Regions from separate parts of the Microbulbifer maximicatervae genome, predicted to be linked through region 2. Evidence: predicted binding sites of a transcription regulator. Region 2 holds the regulator's gene; the other holds the start of a gene.
What was found. Region 2 encodes LexA, which represses DNA repair genes until DNA is damaged. Its sites were predicted from a motif close to ACTGTNTNTANANACAGT; they were not measured.
Positions count from the first base shown of each region.

Region 1: uvrD (DNA helicase II) is a predicted target of LexA. The motif match lies at 1,073-1,090, and genes of this name have one in related genera.

Region 1 covers NZ_CP174334.1:5,050,980-5,057,022, forward strand. Annotated here, with positions in the region: gene ACJJIS_RS22060 (multidrug effflux MFS transporter) at 1-7, opposite strand, end outside; gene hexR (transcriptional regulator HexR) at 125-979, opposite strand; gene uvrD (DNA helicase II) at 1,124-3,328, shown strand; gene ACJJIS_RS22075 (TRAP transporter substrate-binding protein) at 3,561-4,694, shown strand; gene ACJJIS_RS22080 (acyl-CoA thioesterase) at 4,764-5,153, opposite strand; gene ACJJIS_RS22085 (TRAP transporter large permease) at 5,341-6,043, opposite strand, start outside.
Region 2 covers NZ_CP174334.1:1,734,952-1,740,994, forward strand. Annotated here, with positions in the region: gene topA (type I DNA topoisomerase) at 1-732, shown strand, start outside; gene ACJJIS_RS07520 (DUF6586 family protein) at 736-1,227, shown strand; gene ACJJIS_RS07525 (hypothetical protein) at 1,576-1,833, shown strand; gene lexA (transcriptional repressor LexA) at 1,897-2,502, opposite strand; gene ACJJIS_RS07535 (LOG family protein) at 2,606-3,301, shown strand; gene ACJJIS_RS07540 (TetR/AcrR family transcriptional regulator) at 3,585-4,214, shown strand; gene nagZ (beta-N-acetylhexosaminidase) at 4,248-5,264, shown strand; gene ACJJIS_RS07550 (mechanosensitive ion channel family protein) at 5,346-6,043, shown strand, end outside.

The DNA.
Region 1 (6,043 bases), 1.9 Mb from region 2:
GTGTCATTATGTTGCTCAGGTACAGCCTGGAAGGATCTTCCCGGCAAAGCCCAATTGGCGGGAAATGGCTTTGGTAGAAACGGGCGGGCACATTGTCCCTTGCCCGCTTTGGATATCAGGGAGTTTAGTGCTTGTCTTCCCGCAATGTGTACAGTCCCTGTTTCAGTTTCAACAGGTGCTCCTGTAGCTGAGGACCTTTGCGCTGGGCTACGCCGATAGCGAGAACATCGATTACCACCAGGTGGGCGATGCGCGAGGACAGCGGCGTATAGATCTCAATATCCTCTTCCACATCCACTTCCAGTGGGATGCTGGCTTGCTGTGCTACCGGCGAGCCGCTGGGTGCCAAACCAACCACCAGAGCGCCCTGCTCTTTTGCCATGCTCATGGAGCGAAGTAACGCCTTGGTGCGACCGCTCTGGGAGATAGCTACTACTACATCCCCCGCTTGCATGGACATGGCCGACATATTCTGGATGTGGTGGTCCGAGTGAGCAGCGGTGGCCAACTGTAGGCGGAAGAACTTGTGCTGGGCATCGGCGGCGACGGCACCGGAGGCACCAAAACCGAAGAATTCCACCCGCTTGGAAGCGGCCATCGCAGTGACAGCGGCCTCGAGGGCACGGTCGTCAATTCTATCGCGGACTTTCAGCAGGGTATCCACCGTGGAGTCGAAAACCTTGCGCTTGTACTCGGCAATGGTATCCGTTTCCGTAACCGCAATCTGGCCGAAGCTGGGGCTGGAAGCCAGCTGCTGCGCCAGGTTCAGCTTGAACTCCTGGAATCCGGAGCAGCCCACGGCGCGGCAAAAGCGCACCACGGTCGGTTCACTAACCTGGGCTTCAGTGGCCAGGTCGACGATGCGCATATGAATGATTTCATCGGGGTTGGCGAGAATATACTCCGCCACCTTGCGCTCTGATTTGCGCATGGATGACAGTTGTTCACTGATTCGTTGCGTTACTTCCGCCGGTTTCACAGGACTTCCTTCTCTATGCCAGATGGCGCAGTTTAGCCGCTGTGCCCTCTGCTGGCGAGCGACATCACATTACATTGTCAGGCGGGACAAAATCCTGTTTATTTACACAGGTCTTGTGCATCAGCTCTGGTACAATCTTCGCCCATGGACGTATCTCAGATTTTAGACCCCCTCAACGACGCCCAGCGCGAAGCAGTAGCTGCCGCGCCCGGCAATCAATTGGTTCTGGCCGGTGCCGGCTCGGGCAAGACTCGGGTGTTGGTACACCGCATCGCCTGGCTGATGCAGGTGGAGGGCGCCTCGCCCTACTCCATTATGGCGGTAACCTTTACCAACAAGGCGGCCCGCGAGATGCGCGCCCGTATCGAAGAGCTGCTGGGGGTGAACACTTTTGGCATGTGGGTGGGCACCTTCCACGGCCTGGCTCACCGCCTGCTCAAGGCTCACTGGCAAGAAGCCAAGTTGCCGCAGAACTTCCAGATCCTGGATTCCGACGACCAGCTTCGCCTAATCAAGCGGGTACAGGCAGATCTGGGTCTGGATGATAAAAAGTGGTCACCGCGTGAAACCCAGTGGTGGATTGGCGCGCAGAAAGATGAAGGCCTGCGCCCGCAATATATCAATGCCGGCGCCGATCCCTGGTTGCAGACCATGGTGCGAATCTACTTCGCCTATGAAGAGGCCTGTCAGCGCGGTGGATTGGTGGATTTCGGCGAGCTGCTGTTGCGCGCCCACGAGCTCTGGCTGAATAACGATGCTATTCTGGCCCACTACCGCCGGCGCTTCCCCCATATCCTGGTGGATGAGTTCCAGGACACCAACACGATTCAATATGCCTGGTTGCGCTTACTTGCCGGTGAGCAGTGCCATATCACCGCCGTGGGTGACGATGACCAGTCTATCTACGGTTGGCGCGGTGCTAAGATCGAGAATATCCAGCACTTTTCCACAGACTTACGAGAAGTGCAGACGGTGCGACTGGAGCAGAACTACAGATCCACCTCCACCATTCTGAACGCGGCTAATGCGGTGATCGCTAATAACAGTGGTCGCTTGGGTAAGGAGTTGTGGACCAAGGGTGAAGAGGGTGAGCCCATCGCCGTCTACGCGGCCTACAACGAACAGGATGAATCGCGCTTTATTGTCGAACGTATCAATGACTGGGTGCGCGACGGCAATCGCCGCGACAGCATCGCCATCCTCTACCGCTCCAATGCCCAATCCCGGGTACTTGAAGAGGGGCTTTTGCGCGAGCAGGTTCCCTACCGTATCTATGGCGGCCAGCGCTTCTACGAGCGCCTGGAAATCAAGAATGCCCTGTCTTATTTACGCCTGATTACCAACCGCGATGATGACACTGCGTTTGAACGGGTGGTGAATACACCCACCCGTGGCATCGGTGCGCGCACTGTAGAGATGGTGCGCTCTTATGCCCGGGAGCAGGGTTGCTCCCTGTGGCAGGCGGCCAAGCTGATGTTGCAGCAACGGGTATTGGCTGCTCGCGCCGGCAATGCCCTGCAGAGTTTCCTGGACCTGATTAACCAGCTGGCAGCGAATGCAGAAGATAAAGAGTTGGATGCTATTGCTGAGGATGTGATCGAAAACAGCGATTTGTTGGAGTTTCACGGCAAAGAGAAAGGCGAGAAAGGCCAAACACGGGTGGAGAACTTGCAGGAACTGGTCACTGCCTGTCGCGGCTTTACCGGTGCAGGCCTGCCCGAGGGAGAGGAAGAAGAGGAGGAAATCCCGCTTCTTAACCAGTTTCTCGACAGCGCTGCCCTTGATGCGGGTGAAGGTCAGGCGGATGAGTTTGAGGATGCCGTCCAGCTGATGACCCTGCACTCCGCCAAAGGCTTGGAGTTTCCCCTGGTATTTATGGCGGGTGTGGAGGAAAACCTGTTCCCCCACAAGATGTCGGCGCAGGAGCCCGGCCGCATGGAGGAGGAGAGACGCCTCTGCTACGTGGGTATCACCCGCGCCATGCGCAAGCTATACATTACCTACGCGGAAAACCGGCGTCTGTTTGGCAGCGAAACCTATAACAGCCCTTCCCGCTTTATCGGCGAAATTCCACCTAATTTGGTGCAAGAAGTGCGCCTGAAGACCGAAATTTCCCGTCCTCTCTATCAGGCGGACTACGGCAAGGTAGGCCAGTTTTCCGACCCGGCGCCAGACTTTGATGATTTGCCCCCGCTGGTCCTGGGCGGGCGAGTGGACCACGCCAAGTTTGGTGAAGGAACTGTCATTGAGTTTGAGGGAACGGGTCCTCGAATGCGGGTGCTGGTTAATTTTGACGATGTTGGCGACAAGAGGCTGATACTTTCGATGGCCAAGTTGCAGCCGCTTTAAGTGATGGCTTGAGCTGGCACTAAGCATTAAATACTGAGTGCCGGAGCATGTCGGTACTGAGAGGCATGCAGAATTGAAAGTTAGATAGTGGTGAATGGATTCCAGCTATAGCGGGAATCCATCCAAAATACCAGGGTCAGATCACAGAGGACTTCCCCTGAAGACCTAAGTTGGCGACCAAAGCGTCTGCCGATAATTTGTACAATACAAAAATAACGATAAATTAGTAGCAATGAAAAAACTCAATTGGTACCCGGCTATCATTCTCGGGCTCTTAGCCCTGCTCGCCATAACCTTCGCCGCCCTGGTAGCTTCCCGTGCAGAAATGGGCCCTGCCCAGCACTTTTCCGCAGAGGGCAATAAAGAGCTGTTCGAGTGGAAATTAGTTACTACCTGGCCCAAGAATTTCCCTGGCCTCGGCAGTGCGCCGGAGCGTTTTGCCAAGAAAGTCGAGGCGATGTCAGCCGGGCGTCTCAGGTTCAAAGTGTACGGTGCCGGTGAATTGGTACCTGCCCTGGGCGTATTTGGTGCTGTATCGGAAGGCGCCGCGCAGATGGGACACGGTGCTGCCTATTACTGGAAAGGCAAGGTGCCTGCAGCCCAGTTTTTTACTGCGGTGCCTTTTGGCTTGAATGCCCAGGAAATGAATGGCTGGTTGCATCACGGCGGTGGTCTCGAACTCTGGGAAGAGATCTACGAGCCCTTTAACCTGATTCCACTTGCGGGGGGCTCCACCGGCGTGCAGATGGCGGGCTGGTTTAACAAACCGATTGAGTCGGTGAAGGATTTAAAGGGCCTAAAGATGCGTATTCCCGGCCTGGGTGGTGAGGTTTTAAACCGCGCAGGCGGCACTGCGGTGACCATTCCCGGTGGAGAACTCTACACCGCCCTCCAGACTGGAGTGATCGATGCTACCGAATGGGTGGGGCCCTACAACGATCTCGCTTTTGGTTTCCACCAGGTCGCTGAGTATTACTACTACCCCGGGTGGCATGAGCCGGGCTCTATCCTGGAATTTATCGTTAATAAAAAGGCGTTCGAAAAACTGCCTGCTGATTTGCAGGAAATAGTGCGAGTCGCCGCCCGTGAAGCTAACCAGGATATGCTGGACGAATACACGGCACGCAATAACCGGGCCCTCAAGGAGCTGGTAGAAGAGCACGGGGTAAAAGTGGAGCGCTTGCCGGAGGATGTTCTGTCTCACCTGAAGAAGATCAACAACGAAATTATGCAGGAGACGGCGCAGCGGGACCCGGAGTTTGCCCGTGTTTACAAAGCCTTTAAGGAATTTGAACGGGATGTGAAGCCCTACCACGAGATCAGTGAAGAGGCTTACTACCAGGCGAGAGAGTTAAAGGAAGATTAGCGCCCAACTACTGGGCCGATGATATTGCCGGCTGTGTTGCTCTACAGCCGGCGAACTCGAAATCTACAATCAGGGCAGCGGCCTGGTGCGGCCGGCATCGTCGATCGCGACAAATACAAACTCACCCTCGGTAACCTTGACCTGCTCACCGGAATCCACCCGTGTCAGCCAAACCTCAACCATGGTACGAATTGAGGAGCGCCCTTCTTCAATGGCTTCCGCATAGCAGCTGACTGTTGAGCCAACCGGAACCGGGCGCAGGAAAACCATGCTGCCCACCGCAACAGTTGTGACACGGCCGCGCGCCATGGTTTGCGCGAGAATGGCGCCAGCGAGGTCCATCTGCGACATCAGCCAACCGGCAAAAACATCCCCCTGCGGATTGGTATCGCGGGGCATAGCCAGGGTTTGCAGGGTTAGCGTGCCTGTGGGTTGCGGATCTTCATCGAGAGCTGACAGTGCGGACATCGGGTACTCACAGATTGTTAGAGTTATTGGTTTCCACTACTGGAATGGTGGCGCATTCTAGCACAATTTGGCCAGTAATTGACCAGAATAAATTTCGGCCTTTAGTCGACCGCAGACGCGTTTTTGGCCGTTGGTGCCGCCTCTCAGTCTATGGACGGCTCCCACGTGTCGCAGATCACTATTGCTGAACCACCCCCGGCAACCAAGTGGCCAGGGCCGGCCAAATCGCCAGCAGGCAGAGCAGTAAAAGTTGAATGGCAATAAAAGGTGCTACCCCGCGATAGATGGCCGATGTGGCCACAGAACTGGGGGCCACCCCGCGCAGGTAAAAGAGGGCAAACCCAAAAGGAGGCGTTAGGAAAGAGGTTTGCAAATTGATGGCAATCATAATGCCGAGCCACACTGGATCGACGCCCATTGCCAGCAGTACCGGCCCCACAATTGGTACCACTACAAAGGTGATCTCGATAAAGTCGAGGATAAAGCCCAGCAGGAAGATTACCAGCATCACCAACAGGGTCGCGCCGATTACCCCTCCGGGCAAGCTGTGGAAAAATCCTGTCACCAATTCTTCACCGTTGTAACCGCGAAATACCAGAGAAAATAATGAAGCGCCAATCAATATGGCGAAAACCATTGCCGAGACCTGAAGTGTACTGCGGCCGATTTCCCCGGCGCGCTTAAAGCTTAGTGCTCCGCGACTGGATGCCAGTAACGCCGCCCCCAGTGCGCCGACGGCGGCCGCTTCTGTAGGGGTGGCAGCGCCAACGATGATTGATCCGAGCACAATCAGCATTAAGGCAATCGGGGGCAAAAGACTGCGAAGCAGCTGGGCCTTATCCACTTCTGGAGGCTCGCTGCTCTCTGTGGGTTTGGGGCGA
Region 2 (6,043 bases):
GTCGATGCGGATAAGGACGAGGAAGCTGAATCCAGGTTGCTGCGGGAGAAGCGCCGCTGCGGCAAGTGCGGCACGGCTATGGATAGCTACCTGTTAGATGAGCAGCGTAAATTGCATATCTGTGGCAATAACCCGGATTGCAATGGCTACGAGATTGAGCAGGGCACTTTTAAAATTAAAGGCTATGACGGCCCCATTATTGAGTGCGATAAGTGTGGCAGTGATATGCAGTTGAAGTCTGGTCGCTTTGGCAAGTACTTCGGCTGTACCAATGAAGACTGTAAAAACACCCGCAAGCTGCTGAAAAATGGGCAGCCGGCGCCACCGAAAATGGATCCGGTTCCCATGCCGGAATTGGCCTGTATCAAAGTGGAGGATCACTATATCCTACGCGATGGTGCCTCGGGTCTATTCCTGGCTGCCAGCCAGTTCCCGAAAAACCGTGAGACCCGTGCGCCCCTGGTTAAAGAGCTGCTGCCTCACCAGAGTGAGATCGATCCAAAATACAGCTTCCTATTCTCTGCACCGACTCAAGATGACAGTGGGCGGGATACCGTAGTTCGATTTAGCCGCAAAACCCAGGAGCAATATGTTCAATCTGAGGAAGAGGGCAAGGCGACCGGTTGGCGTGCTTTTTATCGCGATGGTGGTTGGAAAGTAGAGGCCTCCACCAAGAGCACTGCTGCCAAGCGCAAGAAACCGGCAGCTAAAAAGACAGCGGCAAAGAAGTAGGTAATGAGTAACTCTTACACGATTCATGTCACTTCGGCTCTACGCAAGAGCCAGCTGTTGCTGCAACAGTCGTGGGACTTACCTCTCCAGCGCGATGCGCTGGAAGAGGCAGCGTTGATGCAGTTGTGCAAGGCCTATCGGGCTTTTCTTGCAGAGCAGGCAGCCCAACTTCAGCTGGGATTCGAACCGGAGTCTCCGCAGTTGATCATTGATGCGCTGGGCGTTCAGGGTAGGGCTAGTGCAGAGGCCAGTGAGCTGTCCGGCCTGGTCGGCGACCCGCAGAGTTGGTTATCCCATATGCTTTACGCCTGGGAAGAGCAGCAGAAAATATCTGTGGGTGCTGATGAAAAACAGCAACAGGTTAATTTAATCCCGCTACACAACGAAGTTGCCAAGCCCGAGTTTGCACCTTTGTCCAAAGAATTATTGCTTCAGTGGCATCGCTCGCTGAGTGAGTTGGTGGTGAGGCAGCGCGCTCACTTGGATGAATGTTAACTAATACGCTTACTCGACCTCGGTGAACTTCTGAATAGGTTCGTAATATTTCTGCGAATTTTGAAGGTTGTAGATATTAGGCGTACCTCTGCGAGAAAGTTCGCTGTCCTTTGAGTGGGCCACAATGGGGTAGTTGTGGCCCACTCGACACAACCTGTGTAACGTATAAAGCAATTCACTCTTCTCTTGTGATCTCTTCAGTGGTTTAGATAATCCTTTGATACAGCGTGCTGGTAATAGACTGCCTCGAAAGTCAGGAGCCAGAAGCCTCTCAAATTGGAGGAATGAAACTTATCGCAAGCCTGTGGTACACTGGGCGCAAACTGTTGTGCCGTGAAGGAAAAGCGAATGTCCTCCGAAACTTTTGAAATAATCGAGCTGGCTAATGGCGATGTAGCTTTGCGTCGTGCTGGCCATAAAGAGGACCCTTTGGTAAGCATTTCTTTTTCTGCGGAAAGCCTTCAGTTTCTGCGCAAGAACAAGGTTGCTGTGGCAAGGGCTATGTTGGAAGCGGGTATTGAAGCCGTACAAAATCTAGACGATCTTGAGGCTGGTTACTTCGAGGAAGAAGACGATTTAATGCCGGTAAATCATACTATTCACTAACATCAGCGTTAGTTCGAGTCTTAACAACAGCGGCCAATGGCCGCTGTTGTCGTTTTTGGGGGCTTAAGGCGTTTGGCGAATAACCCCTACGGCTAATCCCTCAATCACAAAGTTCTTATCTCTCATATCGACTTGAATTAACTCAAAGTCATCATTTTCAGGTAGCAACTGAACGGTTGCCTGATTTCCCTTGCGGCGAAAGCGTTTCACTGTGACTTCGTCATCGATACGGGCAACGACGATTTGGCCATTGCGCACTTGCTCGGTCTTTTGCACTGCCAGCAAGTCTCCATCGAGAATGCCCGCATCTCGCATACTCATACCATGCACCCTCAACAAATAATCTGCGGGAGGATGGAAGAAGCTCGCGGGCAAGTCGCAGTAATCTTCAATATGTTCGCTGGCGAGTATGGGATTCCCCGCAGCTACTCTACCCACAATCGGCAAGCCGGATTGGTGATCCGGAATTCGAATGCCTCGGGAAGCGCCGGCAACCATCTCAATGGCGCCTTTTCTGGCGAGCGCTTTCAGGTGTTCCTCGGCGGCATTGGGTGAGCGGAAGCCGAGTTCCTGGGCAATTTCTGCCCGCGTTGGCGGGTAGCCAGTTTCATCCAGATAAGACTTGATCAGGTCGAGAACCTGGGACTGACGAGCGGTGAGATTGGTCATAGATTTACCTAGTTTTCTGTATTTATATACAGTTGCTGGAATTATATACAGATTTGTTGTTCGTGCAATCCTCAGGTTTTAGTCTTTGTGAGCTGCTACATTGATGGAGAAAGTAAAGAGAGAAGAAAGCGTTGAAGGAACTGACAAAGAGGGAAAAATAATGCTGGATGCAAAAATGCCGGAAGCCTGGAGAGTGCTTCGTATTCAGTCTGAATTGGTAGATGGGATAGAGCGGCTGATAGCGTTAGGTGGTGCAGTGACAGTGTTTGGAGGGGCGAGATTTACAGAGGACAGTCCTGAATATCAGCAGGGGGTAAAGTTGGGAGAGTTGCTCGCGGCTGAAGGGATCCCCGTGATTACCGGTGGTGGGCCGGGGCTGATGGAGGCTTGTAACCGAGGGGCTTTCGGGCAGCCCGGCGCATCAATTGGGTTAAACATAGAGCTGCCTTTTGAACAGGCGGCAAATCCATATCAGGACATTAGTTTGAACTTCCGATACTTTTTTGTACGGAAATTTATGTTTGTAAAACACGCACTTGGATTCGTTGGACTTCCCGGTGGCTACGGCACGTTGGATGAGCTGTTTGAAGCTCTTACCTTGGTGCAAACGCAGAAAGTGCGGCGTTTCCCAATTGTGTTGGTAGGTAAGCGTTACTGGAGCGGGCTGTACGATTGGTTGGTAGATACAGTGTTAGAGCGCGATTGTATCGATGCCAGTGATCTAGACCTTTTTCATATCGTTGATAGTGTGGAGGAGGCTGCGGCCCTGATTATGAAATATATGCAGGTGAAGGAATAATTATTCGGGCGATCTTAAAATACCGAAAAAATTTTCAAAGTTATTTTTGTTAAAGCTGCCTCCGGACTAAAAGGCTATGCCGGCTGGTGGGGTGGCGTACTTGCACAAGTTGGCGGGAGATCAACTCCTGCAGTATTGATCTTACCGCCTGACATACATTTCCCTGTTATTTTTACTCTTGTACCTTGCTGAGTGGAGAGCTTAGCTGGCGGGCTCTAGATCAGTGAGAATATGCTACTCTGGCGTCGATTAAACGTATGTTTTAAATGGTGGTTTGATACTTATGAGCCAGATAGATACGGTCAGCCGGATACTCGATGCAGCGGAAGTGCTGTTTGCTGAACGGGGTTTTCCTGAAACCTCATTGAGAACAATTACGAGCACGGCCGGGGTTAATCTGGCGGCAGTTAACTACCATTTCGGCTCCAAGAAAGAATTGATACAGGCGGTATTTGAACGCTTTCTAACGCCTTTCACTAACGCTCTGGAAGAAGAGCTTGATCGCCGTATTGCCCTGGGGCAGCCCCTGGGGGTGGAGGAGCTGATCGAATGCCTGTATCGAGTTGGGTTGGGAAGCCTTGGGCTGGAGGGAAAGGATCCACAGCGATTTATGCGTCTTTTAGGATTGGCCTATACCCAGTTCCAGGGGCATTTGCGTCGATTTATCGTATCTCGATACGGGGATACTTACCGCCGTTTTGCCGGATTGCTGGCTGAAGCGTTACCGGGCTTGGACCCAGAAACTTTCTATTGGCGCCTCTACTTTATGCTGGGAGCGACCATTTTCACACTGTCGAGCCACGATGCGATTGAGGCTATCCTGCGGGAGGATTTCGGTTCTGACAGTACCCTGACCCAGACTCTTGAGCGATTGGTACCCGCTGCTTCGGCCATGTTGAAGGTAGATAATTAGTGGGCGCACTCTTAAATCGATAAGGAACTTAATATGTCTTTACCACCCGGACCGGTCATGGTGGATATCGAGGGGCTTGAACTCACCGAGGAAGACTGTGAGTTGCTTCGGCATCCGATGGTGGGCGGGCTGATCTTTTTTGCGAGAAACTATCGGGATCGCCAGCAGCTTATCCAATTGGTTAACTCCATCCGTGCGGTGCGACCAGAGATCCTGCTAGCGGTAGATCAGGAGGGTGGCAGGGTTCAGCGGTTTCGCGATGACTTTACGCGAATACCCTCAATGCAGGCCCTTAGTGCTGTCGCCAGTAACGAGCAGTTGCAGGATGTGGGGTGGCTGCTGGCCGCAGAGTTGCTGGCTGTAGGAGTGGATTTTAGCTTCGCGCCGGTTTTGGATGCGGATGACAGTCACAGCAGGGTGATCGGCGATCGGAGTTTTTGTCCCGATCCGGCCCAGTTAACCGCACTGGCTCGCCCCTTTATCCAAGGGATGCGCGAAGCGGGAATGGCCACGACAGGCAAGCATTTTCCGGGGCATGGCCACGTGCTGGAAGACAGTCATGTGGAGTTGCCAGAGGATAAGCGCTCGTTGGATCAGGTCTTGGCAACCGATGCACTTCCGTTTATCGATTGTATTGGAACCCAGGAACTTACCGCGGTGATGCCGGCCCATATCCGCTTCATCAACATTGATAGCCAGCCGGTGGGATTCTCCCGCTATTGGCTACAGGATGTATTGCGGCGACAGCTGGGATTCAATGGAGTGATTTTTAGTGATGATCTGTCTATGGAAGGGGCGGGTGCGGCCGGAGGCTATGGCGATAGGATTCGCGCAGCCCTGGAAGCCGGTTGTGATATGGGTATCGTATGCAACAATCGTGTCGGCGCTTTTGAGGCGCTGGCGGCACTGGATACCTTTGTGCCCAAACCGGAGTCTACTCATCGGTTGTCGGCCATGGGTGGCAGGCCGGTGATCGGCTCCTGGGAGGAGCTTGAGAAGAGTGCGCGGTGGCACAGAACCAGGGAGTGGTTAGCTTCCATAATGCGTTGAGATAAGTTGTTTAAATCTGTCGTCTATTGAGAAGGTGCTGTACGGATATTACTGATTGTTGGTTAAAGCGGAGGGGTTCGAGTGGAGTCCGTTGAGAGCGTGCTGTTGTCCTGGCTTGGTGAGAACCGGGTCTGGATAGTTTCTGTTTTCCTCATAGTACTTGCGTCTGGGGTGTTGGCCTGGTTATTTGGCCGGTTTGTGCAGCGCATGGCCATTAAGGCGGAAAAGACGGTTAATCCCTGGGATGATGCTTTGGTTGGGGCACTCTCCCCTCCCGGGCAGGTACTGGTATGGCTGCTGGGCTTGACTGTCGCTGCCCAGCGAGCGGGGGACGCCACTGGAGCCGAGATATTCTCCCTGGCTGCACCGACGCGGGAAATAGGCTTGATCCTGGTGATGGCCTGGTTTGCCTGGCGATTCTCACACAGCGTGGAACACAATCTGTGCGATCCGCGCTATATGGGCAAGCCGATGGATGCCACTACGGTACGTGCGATCGGCAAACTGGTCAGGGCCTCAATCGTGATCACGGCGGGAATTGTGGTCATGCAGTTCCTGGGTTATAGCGTCAGCGGTGTTTTGGCATTTGGTGGTATTGGCGGACTGGCTGTCGGTTTTGCGGCCAAGGACCTGCTGGCAAACTTTTTCGGCGGCCTGATGATCTATCTGGATCGGCCCTTTGCGGTGGGCGACTGGATTCGCTCCCCCGATAAGGAGATTGAGGGGACCGTGGAAGATATCGGTTGGCGCCTGACCAGAATCCGCACTTTTGATATGCG